One region of the Streptomyces sp. NBC_01237 genome, then DNA from elsewhere that is predicted to be linked to it. Evidence: riboswitches for the same ligand, from Rfam matches in the RefSeq annotation. Region 1 holds a riboswitch; each other region holds the start of a gene.

Region 1 (3,946 bases):
GGCGCATCTGCACGCCTTCACCCCCGTCGTCGGGCAGGCCCTCGACCAGGCGGGTCTGCGGCTGTCCGGCATCGACGCGGTGGCCGTCACCACGGGACCGGGCCTCTCCGGTGCGCTCCAGGTCGGCCTCGCGGGCGCGAAGGCCCTGGCCTACGCGATCGACGCCCCGTTGTACGGGGTGCACCACCTGGCGGGGCATGTCGCCGCGGACACGCTGGAGCACGGCCCGCTGCCCGACCCGTCTGTGGTGCTGATCGTCTCCGGCGGGCACACCTCCCTGCTGCTCGTGCGGGACCTGGCCCGCGACCCGATCACGCATCTGGGGGACACCCTGGACGACGCCGCCGGCGAGTGCTTCGACAAGGTCGCCCGGGTCTTCGGTCTGCCGTATCCGGGAGGCCCGGCCATCGACCGCGCCGCCCGGGGAGGCGATCCGCGCGCGGTGGCCTTCCCCCGCCCGCTGACCGGTCGGACGGAGGACCCGTACGCGTTCTCCTTCTCCGGTCTCAAGACCGCCGCCGCGCGCTGGGCCGAGGGGCACCGGGGCCGTGAGCTGCCGGTGGCCGACGGCGCGGCCTCGCTCCAGGAGGCGATCGCGGACGTCCTGACCCGTACGGCGCTGGCCGCCTGCCGGGACCACGGCGTCGGGACCCTCGTCGTGGTCGGTGGTGTGGCCGCGAACTCAAGGGTGCGCGCGCTCGCCGAGGAGCGGTGCGCGGCCGCGGGCGTGCGACTGCGCGTACCTCCGATGACCCTGTGTACGGACAACGGCGCGATGATCGCGGCTGTCGGCGACCTCCTCGTACGAGCGGGAGCGGAGCCCGCCCCCCTCGATGTGTCGATCGATCCGTCCGCGCCCCTGGAATACGCGGCCCTGACCCCCGGGGCGGCTGCGGCGACGGCCGCCTGAGGGCTGTCCGCGTCAGGATTCCGCGAGGCGGGTGACCGCTCGCGCACGCCGGTGTCCCGCGCGCCTGGAGGAGCGGACGTCGCCCGTTCACCACCGCGTGGGCCACGCGCCCTCTTGTGTCGCTCCGGTCCCTCCGGCCGCTCCGGTCCCTCCTTGTTCCGAGGTGCGCCCGGCGCGCGGTCACGGCATAAGCCGGCTGCTCGGGAAGGCCGTTCGGGAGGCCGGTCGCGACGCGGGGTGAGGAGGGGTGGACTTACTAGGACGTCCAACTATATGTTCGTGGCACAAGGTCCGCGGTGCAGGGAAGCCGGTGTGAATCCGGCACGGTCCCGCCACTGTGACCGGGGAGTGTGCTGCCATCCACACGCCACTGGCGAGGTCTGCCGGGAAGGCGGGCGGCACGCGGGGATCCGGGAGTCAGGATACCGGCCGCGGAATGTTCCGTGTTTTCCACGAGGATGGAGCAGACACGCATGGCACCGGTCCGTACGCATACCCACGACCCTGGTGATCCGGCGGAGCGCACCCGAACCACCGCGCGCTCATAGACCTCCGAGGCCCCCGGCCCCGCTGTTCGCTGTCCCACGGCCTTCCCGGCGGTGCGCCCACCCGTGCGCCCGACGGCGTCCCGCCGTGCCATCCCCGGATCTCACCTGACGAGAGCAGGCATCCATGGTCCGTGAACTCACCCACTTCATCGGCGGCAAGCACACCACCGGTACGTCCGGCCTCTTCGGCGACGTGTACGACCCCAACACCGGCGCCGTCCAGGCCCGCGTACCGCTCGCCGGCCACGCCGACACCGGAGCCGCGATCACCGACGCGGCCGGCGCGCAGCAGGAATGGGGCCGGTGGAACCCGCAGCGGCGCGCCCGCGTCCTGCTGCGCTTCCTCCAACTCGTCGAGGCGGAGCGCGAATCCCTGGCCCGGATGCTGTCGGCCGAGCACGGCAAGACCGTGGCCGACGCACACGGCGACATCCAACGCGGGCTGGAGGTCGTCGAGTTCGCCGCCGGAATCCCGCATCTGCTCAAGGGCGAGTTCACCGACAACGCGGGCACCGGAATCGATGTGCACTCGCTGCGTTCCCCGATCGGAGTGGTCGCGGGAATCACACCGTTCAACTTCCCCGCGATGATCCCGCTGTGGAAGGCCGCACCCGCTCTCGCGTGCGGAAACGCGTTCGTCCTCAAGCCGTCGGAGCGGGACCCGTCCGTGCCGCTGCGCCTGGCCGAGCTGTTCCTGGAGGCCGGTCTGCCGCCCGGTGTCCTCAACGTCGTCAACGGCGGCAAGGAAGCCGTCGACACCCTCCTGAAGGACCCCAGGGTCGGTGCGCTGGGCTTCGTCGGCTCCACTCCCGTCGCCGCCCACATCTATGCCACCGCCGCAGCCCACGGCAAGCGCGCCCAGTGCTTCGGCGGCGCCAAGAACCACATGATCGTGATGCCGGACGCCGACCTCGACCAGGCCGTCGACGCGCTCGTCGGCGCCGGATACGGGTCCGCGGGAGAGCGCTGCATGGCGATCTCCGTGGCCGTACCCGTCGGGGAGGAGACCGCCGACCGGCTCGTCGCCGCGCTCAGGGAACGCATCGCCACGCTCCGCATCGGCCGCTCCGACGACCCGGAGGCCGACTTCGGCCCCCTGGTGAGCCGGGACGCCCTCGAACGGGTCCGCCGCCATGTGGACATCGGCGTCACCGAGGGCGCCGAACTCGTCGTCGACGGAAGGGATTTCACCCTCCCCGGCCATGAGAACGGGTTCTTCGCCGGGGCCTCCCTCTTCGACCGGGTCTCCTCGCGGATGCGGATCTACCGGGAGGAGATCTTCGGACCCGTCCTGTGCGTCGTACGGGCCGCCGACTACGAGGAGGCCCTGCGCCTGCCCAGCGAGCACCCCTACGGGAACGGGGTCGCGATCTTCACCAGGGACGGGGACACCGCCCGCGACTTCACCCGCCGGGTGAACACCGGCATGGTCGGCGTCAACGTCCCCATTCCGGTCCCCGTCGCCTACCACACCTTCGGCGGCTGGAAGCGATCCGGCTTCGGCGACCTGAATCAGCACGGCCCGGACGCCATCCGCTTCTACACCCGCACCAAGACCGTCACCTCGCGCTGGCCCTCGGGCGCCAGGGAAGGCGCGAGCTTCACCCTCCCCACCATGGGATGAGCGCCATGACCACGACCTCGCTCACCGAGGACCAACAGGCCCTGATCGAGACCACCCTGGACTTCGCGCAGGACCATCTGGCCCCTCATGCCGTCCAGTGGGACCAGGACAAGCACTTTCCGCTCGACACGCTGCGCAAGGCGGCCGGGCTCGGGCTCGGCGGCGTGTACGTACGGGAGGACGCGGGAGGCAGCGGCCTCTCCCGCGCCGACGGTGTCCTCGTCTTCGAGGCCCTGGCCTCCGGCTGCCCGTCCATCGCCGGCTACCTCTCCATCCACAACATGGTCGCCTGGATGCTCGACACCTATGGCGACGAGGGGCAACGCGCACGGTGGCTGCCCCGGCTGTGTGCCATGGACGACCTCGGCAGCTACTGCCTCACCGAACCCGGCGCGGGATCGGACGCCGGGGCGATCGGCACCCGCGCGGTGCGGGACGCGGACGGCTACCTCCTCACCGGCGTCAAGCAGTTCATCTCCGGGGCGGGCGCCTCCCAGGTGTACGTCGTCATGGCCCGCACCGGGGGAGCGGGCCCCGACGGCATCTCCGCGTTCGTCGTGGACCGGGACGATCCCGGCCTGTCGTTCGGGCCGAACGAGAAGAAGATGGGCTGGAACGCCCAGCCCACCCGCCAGGTGATCCTGGACGGGGTCCGGGTGTCCGCGGACCGGCTGCTCGGCCGTGCGGGCGACGGCTTCCGCATCGCGATGAACGGCCTGAACGGCGGCCGGCTCGGTATCGCCGCCTGCTCCCTGGGCGGCGCCCGCAGCGCCCTCGGCAGGAGCCTGTCGTATCTCGCGGGCCGGGAGGCGTTCGGCGCCCGGCTGCTGGACCAGCAGGCCCTGCAGTTCCGCCTCGCCGACA
Region 2 (3,946 bases), 2.1 Mb from region 1:
CGCAGTGGCTGTCCGCACTGGTCTTCACGATTATTCTGTACGGCGCCAACCTGATCTCCGTGAAGCTCTTCGGTGAGCTGGAGTTCTGGTTCTCGATGGTCAAGGTCACCGCGATCATCGGCATGATCCTCATCTGCGCCGGAGTCCTCACGATCGGCTTCTCCGACGCCGCCGACACCGCGACCGTCGCCAATCTCTGGAACGACGGCGGCTTCTTTCCCCAGGGCATCACCGGCACGCTGATGACCCTCCAGATCGTGATGTTCGCCTTCCTGGCCGTCGAACTCGTCGGCGTGACCGCGGGCGAGTCCAAGGACCCCAGGACCGTCCTGCCCAAGGCGATCAACACCGTGCCCTGGCGCATCGCCGTCTTCTACGTCGGCGCGCTGATCATGATCCTGTCGGTGGTGCCGTGGAGCACGTTCAAGCCCGGCGTCTCGCCGTTCGTGAAGGCGTTCGAGGAGATGGGTCTCAGTGTCGGGGCGGCCATCGTCAACTTCGTCGTCCTGACCGCGGCGCTCTCCTCCTGCAACTCCGGCATGTACTCCACCGGCCGCATGCTGCGTGACCTCGCCCTCAACGGGCAGGGCCCGCGGGCCTTCACCAAGCTCACGAAGAACGGCCTGCCGTTCATCGGCACCACCTTCTCGGCCGCGCTGATGCTCGTCGGCGTGTGGATCAACTACCAGTGGCCGGGGCAGGCGTTCAACTACGTCGTCTCCTTCGCGACCATCTCCGGCATGTGGGCCTGGATCATGATCCTGTTCAGCCAGCTCCGCTTCCGCTTCCTGGCCGACCGGGGTGTGCTCCCGCAGTCCACGTTCAGGGCCCCCGGATCCCCGTACACCAGCGTGTTCGCGCTCGCCTTCATCGGCATGGTCATCGTGATGATGGCCATCGACAAGGAAGCCCGCATCTCGCTGTACTGCGCACCGGTCTGGGCCCTGATCCTCGGCGTCTCCTACCTGATGCTCAAGGCCCGCAACCCGGAGAACACGGCCTTCACCAAGAAGTGACCTGCCGCCCGGGCGTCCAGTATGCGGGCCCGTCCGTACCACTCCTCGGTACGGACGGGCCCGCTGCTTATCCTGGACGCCATGCTGACCATCACCCAGGCGCTGTTCGACCAGATCGTCGCCCACTCCCGCGCCGACCACCCCGACGAGGCGTGCGGAGTCGTCGCGGGACCGGCCGGAACGGGACGCGCCGAACGGTTCATCCCCATGCTCAACGCCGCCCGCTCGCCCACGTTCTACGAGTTCGACTCGGCGGACCTCCTCAAGCTCTACCGCGAGATGGACGACCGCGACGAGGAGCCCGTGATCGTCTACCACTCGCACACGGCGACCGAGGCGTACCCCTCCCGCACCGACGTCACGTACGCCAACGAACCCGGCGCCCACTACGTCCTCGTCTCCACCGCGGACACCGACGAGGCGGGCCCGTTCCAGTTCCGCTCGTACCGCATCGTGGACGGCGAGATCACGGAGGAGGACGTCAAGGTCGTCGAGGCCTACTGACGCCCACGGCCTACCGGCGCCCGCACCCTGCCGGCGCCCGCACCCTGCCGGCGCCCGCCAGTCGCCGACACCCGCGACCCGATGACCCCGTGACTCGCTGACCCTACTGAGGGTCGCCTTACCGGGGCCGCGACCGCGTCTGGCACACTGCACCCAGACCCAACGAGGCGGCAGGACCCAGGAAGCCGGTGAGAGTCCGGCACGGTCCCGCCACTGTGACCGAACCCCCGTCCACGAGGACCGGGGCTCGGCAGTCAGGAACTGGCCTGCCGCCTTCTCGCACCGACCAGGGGACGCGGAAATCCCCCGGAGAGGCCCCGCCATGTTCCGGCGCACCCCCGCGCTCACAGCCGCCGCCGTGCTGCTCCCGCTCGCCCTCACCGCCTGCTCCGCCACGGACGCCGACAACGGCTCCAAGGACCCGGCCAAGGGAGCCGCGTCGTCCGCGGGCTTCCCGTACACCGTCACCAACTGCGGTGTCACCACGACGTACAAGGCACCGCCGAAGCGCGCCGTCACCATGAACCAGCACGTCACCGAAGTGATGCTGGAACTGGGCCTCGCCAAGTCCCTGGTCGGCACCGCCTACCTCGACGACAAGGTCCTGCCCACGTACGAGAGCCAGTACGAGGCCGTCCCCGTCCTGGCCAAGGAGTACCCCTCGTACGAGCAGCTCCTCGCCGCCGACCCCGACTTCGTCTACGGCGGATACGCCACCGCGTTCGCCGCGGGCGACGGCCGCAGCCGCGAGGCGCTCAAGAAGTCCGGCATCGACACCCGGCTCAACACGGAGTACTGCTCCAAGGGCGACACCGCGATGGACGCCCTCTACGAGGAGGTCCGCGAGGTCGGCCACACCTTCGGCGTCAGCCGCCGCGCCGAAACCTGGATCGACGAGGCCAAGGCCACCAACGCCGCCACGGCGAAGAAGCTCACGTCCGTGGAGCCGGTCTCCGTCTTCGTCTACGACAGCGGCGACAAGACGGCCTTCACCGCGGGCGGCAAGGGCATCGGCAACGAGCTGATCACCCGGGCCGGCGGCCGCAACGTCTTCGCCGACCTCGACAAGGCATTCGGCGACGCCTCCTGGGAGAACGTCGTCGCCCGCAAGCCCGACGTCATCGTCATCTACGACTACGGCGCCACCACCGTCGCCCAGAAGAAGAAGCGCCTCCTGGACGACCCGGCGCTCGCCGACGTCCCCGCGATCAAGAACAAGCGGTTCGCCGTCCTCCCGCTCTCCGACGCGGTCCTCGGCGTCCGCGCCCCCGCCGCGGTCGGCAAGCTCGCCGCCCAGCTGCACCCGGAGATACCCGAAGGCACGCCCGGCGAGGCGACCACCGCGCCGTGAGCTGCCGCACCCCCGCCGCCCCGCGGCGGCTGCTGCGCTACACCCTGGTCACCGGCGTCCTCGCCGTCGTCCTCTGCGCAGCCGTACTCGCCGCGCTCGCCCTCGGCTCCGTCCGCATCCCGCCCGGCCAGGTCCTGGACATCCTGACCGGGCGGGCCGGACCGGGCCCGTTCCGCACGATCGTCCTCGACGTCCGGCTGCCCCGGGTCCTGCTCGGCATCATCGTCGGCGCCGGACTCGCCGTGATCGGCACCGTCCTCCAGGCGCTCGTACGCAACCCGCTCGCCGACCCGTTCCTCCTCGGCGTCTCCTCCGGCGCCTCCACCGGAGCGGTCCTCGTGATCGTCCTCGGCGTCGGCGCGGGCATCGCCACCACCGTCACCATCCCCGCCGCCGCCTTCGTGGGCGCACTCGCCTCACTGCTGCTCGTCTACACGCTGGCCCGCGGCGGATCCGGCCTCACCACCAACCGGCTCGTCCTCGCCGGAGTCGCCGTCTCCTACATCCTGTCCGCCCTCACCAGCCTCATCCTGGTCACCTCGGCCCGCGCCGACCACCTCCAGGAAGTCCTCTACTGGACCCTCGGCGGTCTCGGCGCCGCCCGCTGGGACATGCTCGCGCTGCCGTCGGCCGTCCTCGTCGCCGGTACGGCCCTGCTCCTCACCCTCGCCCGCCCGCTCGACCTGCTGCTCGTCGGCGAGGAGGGCGCCACCGTCCTCGGCCTCGACACGGCACGCTTCCGGGCCGGGGTCTTCGTCCTCGCCTCGCTGCTCACCGGCGCCCTCGTCGCGTACAGCGGAGCGATCGGCTTCGTCGGCCTGATGGTCCCGCACATGGCCCGGATGGCCGTCGGCGCCGGACACCGCGCCCTGCTCCCGGTGGCCGCGCTCGGCGGCGCGCTCTTCCTGGTCCTGGCCGACCTGGCGGCCCGCACGGTCGCCGCGCCCCAGGACATCCCGGTCGGCGTCCTCACCGCCCTGACCGGCGGCCCGTTCTTCCTCTGGATGCTCCGCCGCCGCCCCGAAGGAGCCCCCGCATGACCACCCTGCGCACCGAGGGCCTCTCGTACGGGACC
Region 3 (3,946 bases), 4.9 Mb from region 1:
GAAGAAGACGTCCTGGAGGCCCATCGCGCCCAGGCCCACCGGGCGCCAGCGGGCGTTGGAGCGCCCGGCCTGCTCGGTCGGGTAGAAGTTGATGTCGACGACCCGGTCCAGGAAGGTCACGGCGGTGCGCACGGTGGCGTCCAGCCGCTCCCAGTCGATGGACCCGTCCACGACGAACGACCCCAGGTTGACCGAGCCGAGGTTGCAGACGGCCGTCTCGCCGTCGTCGGTGACTTCGAGGATCTCGGTGCACAGGTTCGACGAGTGGACCACGCGGCCCGGCTCGGCGGTCTGGTTGGCGGTCCGGTTGGAGGCGTCCTTGAACGTCATCCAGCCCTGGCCGGTCTGCGCGAGCGTACGCATCATCCGGCCGTACAGGTCACGCGCGGGCATCGTCTTGCGGGCCAGCCCCGACGCCTCCGCCGCACGGTAGGCCGCGTCGAACTCGTCGCCCCACAGGTCCACCAGCTCGGGCACATCGGCGGGCGAGAACAGCGACCACTGCCCGTCCGTGTCGACCCGGCGCATGAACTCGTCCGGGATCCAGTGCGCCAGGTTGAGGTTGTGCGTACGCCGCTGGTCCTCACCCGTGTTGTCGCGCAGCTCCAGGAACTCCTCGATGTCCGCGTGCCAGGTCTCCAGGTAGACGGCGGCGGCGCCCTTGCGGCGGCCCCCCTGGTTGACCGCGGCGACCGAGGCGTCGAGCGTCTTCAGGAACGGCACGATGCCGTTGGAGTGCCCGTTGGTGCCCCGGATCAGCGAACCGCGGGCGCGGATACGGGAGTACGAGAGGCCGATGCCGCCCGCGTGCTTGGAGAGCCGCGCCACCTGGTGGTAGCGGTCGTAGATCGAGTCCAGCTCGTCCTTGGGCGAGTCCAGCAGATAGCAGGAGGACATCTGCGGGTGCCGGGTGCCGGAGTTGAAGAGCGTGGGGGAGGAGGGCAGGTAGTCCAGCCGGCTCATCAGGCCGTACAGCGCCGCGACCTCGTCCAGCGCGCGCACGCTCTCGTCCTCGGCCAGACCGGCCGCGACCCGCAGCATGAAGTGCTGCGGCGTCTCGATGACCTGGCGGGTGTGCGGGTGGCGCAGCAGATAGCGGCTGTGCAGCGTCCGCAGCCCGAAGTAGCCGAAGCGGTCGTCCGCGCCGTCGGCCAGCGACCGCTCGACCAGCGCGTCGAGCGCGGCGGCGTGCAGCGTCACGAAGGCGGCCGTACGGTCGGCGATCAGGCCCTCGCGGTGCCCCACGGCGACCGAGGCGGAGAACGACACCGCGCCCTGTCCGGCGGCCTCGTCGGCGATGGAACGGGTCAGCAGCCGGGCGGCGAGCCGGGAGTACGCGGGGTCCTCGGAGATCAGGCCCGCGGCCGCCTCGGTGGCCAGCGAACGCAGCTCGGCCTCGTCCGACCGGGCGTTGCGGCCGCGCAGCGCGGCGGCGGCGACCCGTCCGGGATCGGTGTCGGGCAGATCGACGGTGAGGTCGGTCAGGGTCCGCAGGAGTGCGGTCCCCGGCGCGTCGGTCGTGGCTTCCGTCGCCTCGGCGGCTACGGCGGAGGCTGAAACCGGATCGGCTGGCGCGATGGTCACTGGGCTTTCCCTCGCTCGGCTGGGGGCCGGCGGAGAGCGGGGGCAGCCGGGCAGCGCGAAGCCCGGAGCGGGGCAGCACTGCGTACGGCGTCCACCGGCCCATCCGCGAGGCCCGGACGTCTTGGCGTCCGGTTCGGTCGAGCCGGACGCGCTGTCGACAGGTCGTCGGACTTCGGGTGTGCAAAAGCACACTGAATACACCGTTGCGGGACAGTTCCGGATTCGCACCGGATTCCCCTGCGACGACAGCGAGCACGAGCATACATGTGGGGGCCGCCCGATGAGGCAGCCCCCACATCTTGTGTCGCGAGGCGTGTTGGGCCCTGACGGAGCGTCGGCCGGAGGGCCGGCGGGGGCAGGCCGGGAAGGGGCTTCCAGCCGCGCCGGGAGGGCCGTACGGGGCCGTTCGGGCCGCTCCCGAGCCGTTGGTCCGGGGGACCGGAAAGCGTGCGGGCCGCCGCGCCTCCAGGGGAGACGTGACGGCCCGCACCGTGCCGCCGCGGGGGTCAGTGACCGCCCGGCGCACCCACCGTCGCGGGCGGCAGCTTCGCCTGGACGCCCGCGTCGCCGACGTCCGCCGTGTAGTCGGCGGGGGAGGTCTCGTCGATCCCCGCCGGGGCCTTCAGCGCGTTCAGGACGAGGGTCAGGACGATCACGACGACGACGTTCAGCACGAACGCCGTCAGCCCGATGTAGCCGATCTCACCGATGCCCGGGATCTCCTTCGAGGACCCGCCGAAGTGCTTCTGCGTGGGACTGGCCACGCCGTACGCGGCGACCGTCCCGTACACCATGCCGACCGCCCAGCCCGCGATCAGCGCCCAGCGGTGGAACCACCGGGTGAACAGACCGCCGACCAGGGCCGGCATCGTCTGGAGGATCCAGATGCCGCCCAGCAGCTGGAAATTGATGGCGACCGTCTTGTCCATGGTCAGGACGAAGGCCAGCGCCCCGACCTTGACCAGCAGCGAGACCAGCTTGGAGACCTTCGTCTCCTGCGCGGGTGTCGCGTCGGGCTTCAGGAAGTCCTTGTAGATGTTGCGGGTGAAGAGGTTGGCCGCGGCGATGGACATGATCGCCGCGGGCACCAGCGCGCCGATGCCGATGGCGGCGAAGGCCACGCCCGCGAACCAGTCCGGGAACATGTTCTCGAACAGCTGCGGGATGGCCAGCTGACCGTTGTCCACCTTGACCCCGGCGGCGATGGCCATGAAGCCGAGCAGCGCCAGCAGGCCCAGCATCAGCGAGTACAGCGGCAGGATGGTGGTGTTGCGCCGGATCACCTCACGGCTGCGGCTGGAGAGCGTCGCCGTGATCGAGTGCGGGTACATGAAGAGCGCCAGCGCCGAGCCCAGGGCCAGGGTGGCGTATCCCCATTGGCCCATGTCGCCGGGGACCAGGGCGCCGCGCGGCTGGCCGGTCGCCGGGTTCTTCTGCGCGAACGCCTCGCCCGCCTTGGCGAAGATGTCGTCGAACCCGCCCAGCTTGATCGGGATGTAGATGATCGCCACCGCGATGACCAGGTAGATCAGGCCGTCCTTGACGAACGCGATCAGTGCGGGCGCGCGCAGCCCGGACGAGTAGGTGTACGCGGCGAGCACCGCGAAGGCGATGAGCAGCGGCAGGTCCTTGATGAACCAGTGCGTGGTCTCCCCGCCGCCCACGCCCATGACGTCCAGTACCGCCTGGATGCCGACGAGCTGGAGCGCGATGTACGGCATCGTGGCGAGGATGCCGGTGACGGCGACCGCCAGCGAGAGCCCCTTCGAGCCGAAACGGCCGCGGACGAAGTCCGAGGTGGTGACGTAGCCGTGCTTGTGCGACACCGACCACAGGCGCGGCAGGAAGGTGAAGATCAGCGGGTAGACGAGGATCGTGTACGGAACCGCGAAGAAGCCCGCCGCGCCCGCCGCGTAGATCGCCGCCGGGACGGCGACGAAGGTGTAGGCCGTGTAGAGGTCGCCGCCCAGCAGGAACCAGGTGACCCAGGTGCCGAAGGACCGGCCGCCCAGGCCCCATTCGTCCAGGCTCGCCTCGTTCTCGGCCCTGCGCCAGCGGGCGGCCATGAAACCGATGACCGTGACGGCCAGGAAGAAGAAGATGAAGACGCCGAGCGCGACGCCGTTCACGCCGTCCTTCATGCGGAAGCACCCCCCTTGCGGGCGCGCTGGTCACGCTGCCACAGCTTGTACGCGACCATCGTCAGCGCGGTCGAGATGAGCACCCAGAGCATTTGGTACCAGTAGAAGAACGGGATGCCGATGAACGTCGGCTCGACCTTCGCGTACGAACCCACCCAGAGCATCGCCACGAACGGCGCGACGAGGCAGAGCGCGATCACCCCTCTCATGGGGGTGACCGT
Region 4 (3,946 bases), 800 kb from region 1:
GTCCTCGCACCGCCTCAGGGGCGTGGCCACGCCCCTCGCGTACACAAGCGGAGGGAGCCCAATCCGTTTGGGGTCACCACAGCGCCCCGCCTAGTTCATCTTCCGTTCACTCAGGTTGCCTACGGTCCACGAGCCACTGACGTCGAACGATTGCCTGGGTAAATGGAACACATCACGCTGCTGCTCGCGATTGTGATCGTGACAGCTCTCGTGTTCGATTTCACGAACGGTTTCCACGACACCGCCAACGCGATGGCCACCACCATCTCGACCGGCGCCCTGAAGCCCAAGACAGCGGTGGCCATGTCCGCCGTTCTCAACCTGATCGGCGCGTTCCTGTCGGTGGAGGTCGCCAAGACGATCTCCGGCGGGATCGTCAACGAGGACGGCCTCAGAACCGAGGTCATCTTCGCGGCGCTCGTCGGCGCCATCCTGTGGAATCTGCTGACCTGGCTGGTCGGCCTGCCCTCCAGTTCCTCCCACGCCCTGTTCGGCGGCCTCATCGGCGCCGCCGTCATGTCGGCGGGCTGGTCCTCGATCAACGGCGGCACCGTCGTCACCAAGGTGCTGCTGCCCGCGATCGCCGCCCCGCTCGTCGCCGGTCTCGCCGCCCTGCTGGCCACCAGGCTGACGTACCGTCTCAGCCGCAAGGTCACCGACGAGACGCAGCTGAAGTCGACCGCCAAGGGCTACCGGGCCGGCCAGATCGCCTCGGCCGGTCTCGTCTCGCTCGCCCACGGCACCAACGACGCGCAGAAGACGATGGGCATCATCACCCTGGCCCTGGTCACCGGTGGCGTCCTGTCCCCCGGTTCCAACCCGCCGGTCTGGGTCATCGTCTCCGCGGGTGTCGCCATCGCCCTGGGTACCTACCTCGGCGGCTGGCGCATCATCCGCACCATGGGCAGCGGCCTGACCGACCTCAAGCCGCCGCAGGGCTTCGCCGCCCAGACCAGTGCGGCCACGGTCATCCTGGCCTCCTCGCACCTCGGTTTCTCGCTCTCCACCACCCAGTCCTGCTCCGGCGCCGTGATGGGCGCGGGCCTCGGCCGTCAGGGGGGCGTGGTCCGCTGGTCCACCGCCACCCGGATGTTCGTCGCCTGGGGCCTGACCCTGCCGGCCGCGGGCCTGGTCGGCGCGGGCGCGGAGTTCCTGACCAAGCAGGGCGGCTGGGGCGTCGCGGTCGTCGCCGTCCTGCTCGTCGCGGGCTCCGGTGCCATCTGGCTGCTGTCGCGCCGCAAGCCGGTCGACCACACCAACGTCACCGGCGGCGGTGCGCAGGACGAGCCCGCGGGAGTCGTCACCACGGCCATGGCCGCCGTCAGCCCGCCGCCCATCGGCACCACGGCCACGGACCTCAAGACCACCATCTCGGCTCCGGCCGGAACGCCCGCCGACCCGGCGCGGCCGGCCACGGTGTAAGGACAGATCCCCATGAACATCGACTGGGCAGCTCTCGCCTCCGTCTTCGGTGTCAGCCTCGTGGTCACCGTGGCGCTGGTCGGCCTCTTCACGCTCGGCATCGTCGGCCTCTCCAAGCAGGCGTCGGCGCAGACCTCGACGGCTCGGGCCGGCGGCTCCGGCGGCGCGTTCACGCCGCTCCGCGCCGGTGCGTACCTCTGCTTCGCGCTGTGCGTGGCGGCGGTCGCGTACGGGATCTACCTGATCGTCGCCTGACCCGCACCACCGCTCCTCCGTCGGGCCGGACACACCCTGTGTGTCCGGCCCGATGTGCGTCTGGGCACACTGCGGCCCCGCAGGTCAACGGCAAGTTGACGGGCGTTCTCACAGCGTGGTGGACTGCCGGAGCCGTTTACGGCGACAGCAGAGGAAGCCGGTGCGAATCCGGCGCGGTCCCGCCACTGTCACCGGGGAGCAGTCCCCCACATCGGAAGTCACGGTCCGCCGACGCGGTCTGGAAGGCCGGGGGAACTGCGGATCCGGAAGCCAGGAGACTCTCGTCGCCGGTCACGTCGAACCAGGGCGCGGACCCTGAGTGAGGACATACGCCATGCCTGGCCGCCGTGCGCCGGAACCTGTGTCGCCCCCTGCGAGAACCTCCCGCTCCGCGGTCGGCTGAGCCGTGCGTGCCGACCGCATCTTCGCGTACGGCGCCACGGCCGGACTGATCGCCGACCGCCTGCTCGGTGACCCCCGCCGGGGGCATCCCGTCGCCGGGTTCGGCCGGGCCGCGGCGGCGGCCGAGCGTCTGCTGTGGCGCGACCACCGCGGGCGGGGTGCCCTGCACACCGTCGTCTGCGCCGGAGGCGCCGCGGGAGCCGCCGTGCTGGCCTCGCGTGCCGTACGGGGCCGCCCCGCCGCGGCCGTCGCGCTGACCGCCGCCACCACCTGGTCCGTGATCGGTGGTACGTCGCTGGGCCGTGAGGCGCGCGCCGTCGCGGGTGCGCTCGCCGCCGGGGACATCGACGTGGCCCGCGAACGGCTGCCCCATCTGTGCGGGCGCGACCCGCACTCCCTCGACGGACCGCAGATCGCCCGCGCCGTGGTCGAGTCCGTCGCCGAGAACACCTCGGACGCCGTCGTCGGCGCCCTCGTCTGGGGCGCCCTGGGCGGGGTCCCCGGACTCGTCGCCTTCCGGGCCGTCAACACCCTGGACGCCATGGTCGGCCACAAGTCGCCCCGCTACCGGCGCTACGGCTGGGCCTCGGCCCGCCTGGACGACCTGGCGGGATGGCCCGGAGCCCGGCTGACGGCCGCGCTGGCCGTGGTGGCCGGGGGACGTCCGGGCGAAGCCGTACGGGCGTGGCGTGCGGACGCGGGCAGCCATCCGAGCCCCAACGCGGGCCCGGTGGAGGCCGCGTTCGCGGGAGCGCTCGGCGTACGGCTCGGCGGGACCCTGGCGTACGCCGGGCGCGTCGAGCACCGGCCCGTGCTCAACGGGGCGGCCGGCCGGGCGGTGGAGAGCGCCGACATCGAACGCGCGGTGCGACTGTCGCGCCGGGTGAGTGCGCTGGCCCTCGGCGTGTGCGTGGCGGGCCGGCTGATCGCGGGACGGAGAGGGATATGAGCGGCGGACTGCTGGTCGCCGGGACCACATCGGACGCGGGCAAGAGCGTCGTCACGGCCGGGATCTGCCGGTGGCTGGTCCGCCGCGGGGTGAAGGTCGCGCCGTTCAAGGCGCAGAACATGTCGCTCAACTCGTTCGTGACCCGTGAGGGCGCGGAGATCGGCCGTGCCCAGGCGATGCAGGCCCAGGCCGCCCGGGTCGAGCCGTCCGCGCTGATGAACCCGGTGCTGCTCAAGCCCGGCAGCGACCGTTCCAGTCAGGTCGTCCTGATGGGGAAACCGGTCGGTGAGATGAGCGCCCGCGGCTACCACGGAGGCCGGCAGGAGGCGCTCCTCGGGACGGTCGTGGACTGTCTGGAGCAGCTCCGGAGCACCTATGACGCCGTGATCTGCGAGGGGGCGGGCAGTCCCGCCGAGATCAATCTGCGGCGCACCGACATCGTGAACATGGGCATCGCGCGGGCCGCGCGCTTCCCCGTGCTGGTGGTCGGCGACATCGACCGCGGGGGCGTCTTCGCCTCGTTCTTCGGCACGACGGCGCTGCTGAGCGCCGAGGACCAGTCGCTGGTCGCCGGCTACCTCGTCAACAAGTTCCGCGGCGATGTCTCGCTGCTGGAGCCGGGCCTGGACATGCTGTACGGGCTGACCGGGCGGCGTACGTACGGGGTGCTGCCCTTCGCGCACGGCCTGGGCATCGACGAGGAGGACGGTCTGCGCGTCTCGTTGCGCGGTGCCGTACGGGAGTCGGTCGTCGCACCGCCGCACGGCGAGGACGTGCTGCGGGTCGCCGTGTGTGCCGTACCGCTGATGTCGAACTTCACCGATGTGGACGCGCTGGCCGCCGAACCGGGTGTGGTGGTGCGGTTCGTGGACCGGGCCGAGGAACTGGCCGACGCGGACCTGGTGATCGTGCCCGGCA

What was found. Region 1 has a riboswitch for cobalamin ahead of OG251_RS05140 (CoA-acylating methylmalonate-semialdehyde dehydrogenase). Riboswitches for the same ligand answer to the same signal wherever they lie in the genome.
Region 2: another riboswitch for cobalamin. It lies ahead of OG251_RS14220 (ABC transporter substrate-binding protein); the one in region 1 lies ahead of OG251_RS05140 (CoA-acylating methylmalonate-semialdehyde dehydrogenase).
Region 3: another riboswitch for cobalamin. It lies ahead of OG251_RS26985 (ribonucleoside-diphosphate reductase subunit alpha); the one in region 1 lies ahead of OG251_RS05140 (CoA-acylating methylmalonate-semialdehyde dehydrogenase).
Region 4: another riboswitch for cobalamin. It lies ahead of OG251_RS08685 (cobalamin biosynthesis protein); the one in region 1 lies ahead of OG251_RS05140 (CoA-acylating methylmalonate-semialdehyde dehydrogenase).

The regions. Positions count from the first base shown of each region.
Region 1 covers NZ_CP108508.1:1,154,269-1,158,214, reverse strand. The annotation lists gene tsaD (tRNA (adenosine(37)-N6)-threonylcarbamoyltransferase complex transferase subunit TsaD) at 1-910, shown strand, start outside; cobalamin riboswitch at 1,174-1,358, shown strand; gene OG251_RS05140 (CoA-acylating methylmalonate-semialdehyde dehydrogenase) at 1,583-3,082, shown strand; gene OG251_RS05135 (acyl-CoA dehydrogenase family protein) at 3,088-3,946, shown strand, end outside.
Region 2 covers NZ_CP108508.1:3,222,555-3,226,500, reverse strand. The annotation lists gene OG251_RS14230 (amino acid permease) at 1-1,016, shown strand, start outside; gene OG251_RS14225 (M67 family metallopeptidase) at 1,098-1,520, shown strand; cobalamin riboswitch at 1,676-1,804, shown strand; gene OG251_RS14220 (ABC transporter substrate-binding protein) at 1,843-2,871, shown strand; gene OG251_RS14215 (FecCD family ABC transporter permease) at 2,868-3,911, shown strand; gene OG251_RS14210 (ABC transporter ATP-binding protein) at 3,908-3,946, shown strand, end outside.
Region 3 covers NZ_CP108508.1:6,025,163-6,029,108, forward strand. The annotation lists gene OG251_RS26985 (ribonucleoside-diphosphate reductase subunit alpha) at 1-1,584, opposite strand, end outside; cobalamin riboswitch at 1,724-1,846, opposite strand; gene mctP (monocarboxylate uptake permease MctP) at 2,091-3,725, opposite strand; gene OG251_RS26995 (DUF3311 domain-containing protein) at 3,722-3,946, opposite strand, start outside.
Region 4 covers NZ_CP108508.1:1,951,969-1,955,914, forward strand. The annotation lists gene OG251_RS08675 (inorganic phosphate transporter) at 163-1,422, shown strand; gene OG251_RS08680 (hypothetical protein) at 1,435-1,677, shown strand; cobalamin riboswitch at 1,788-1,979, shown strand; gene OG251_RS08685 (cobalamin biosynthesis protein) at 2,084-3,028, shown strand; gene OG251_RS08690 (cobyric acid synthase) at 3,025-3,946, shown strand, end outside.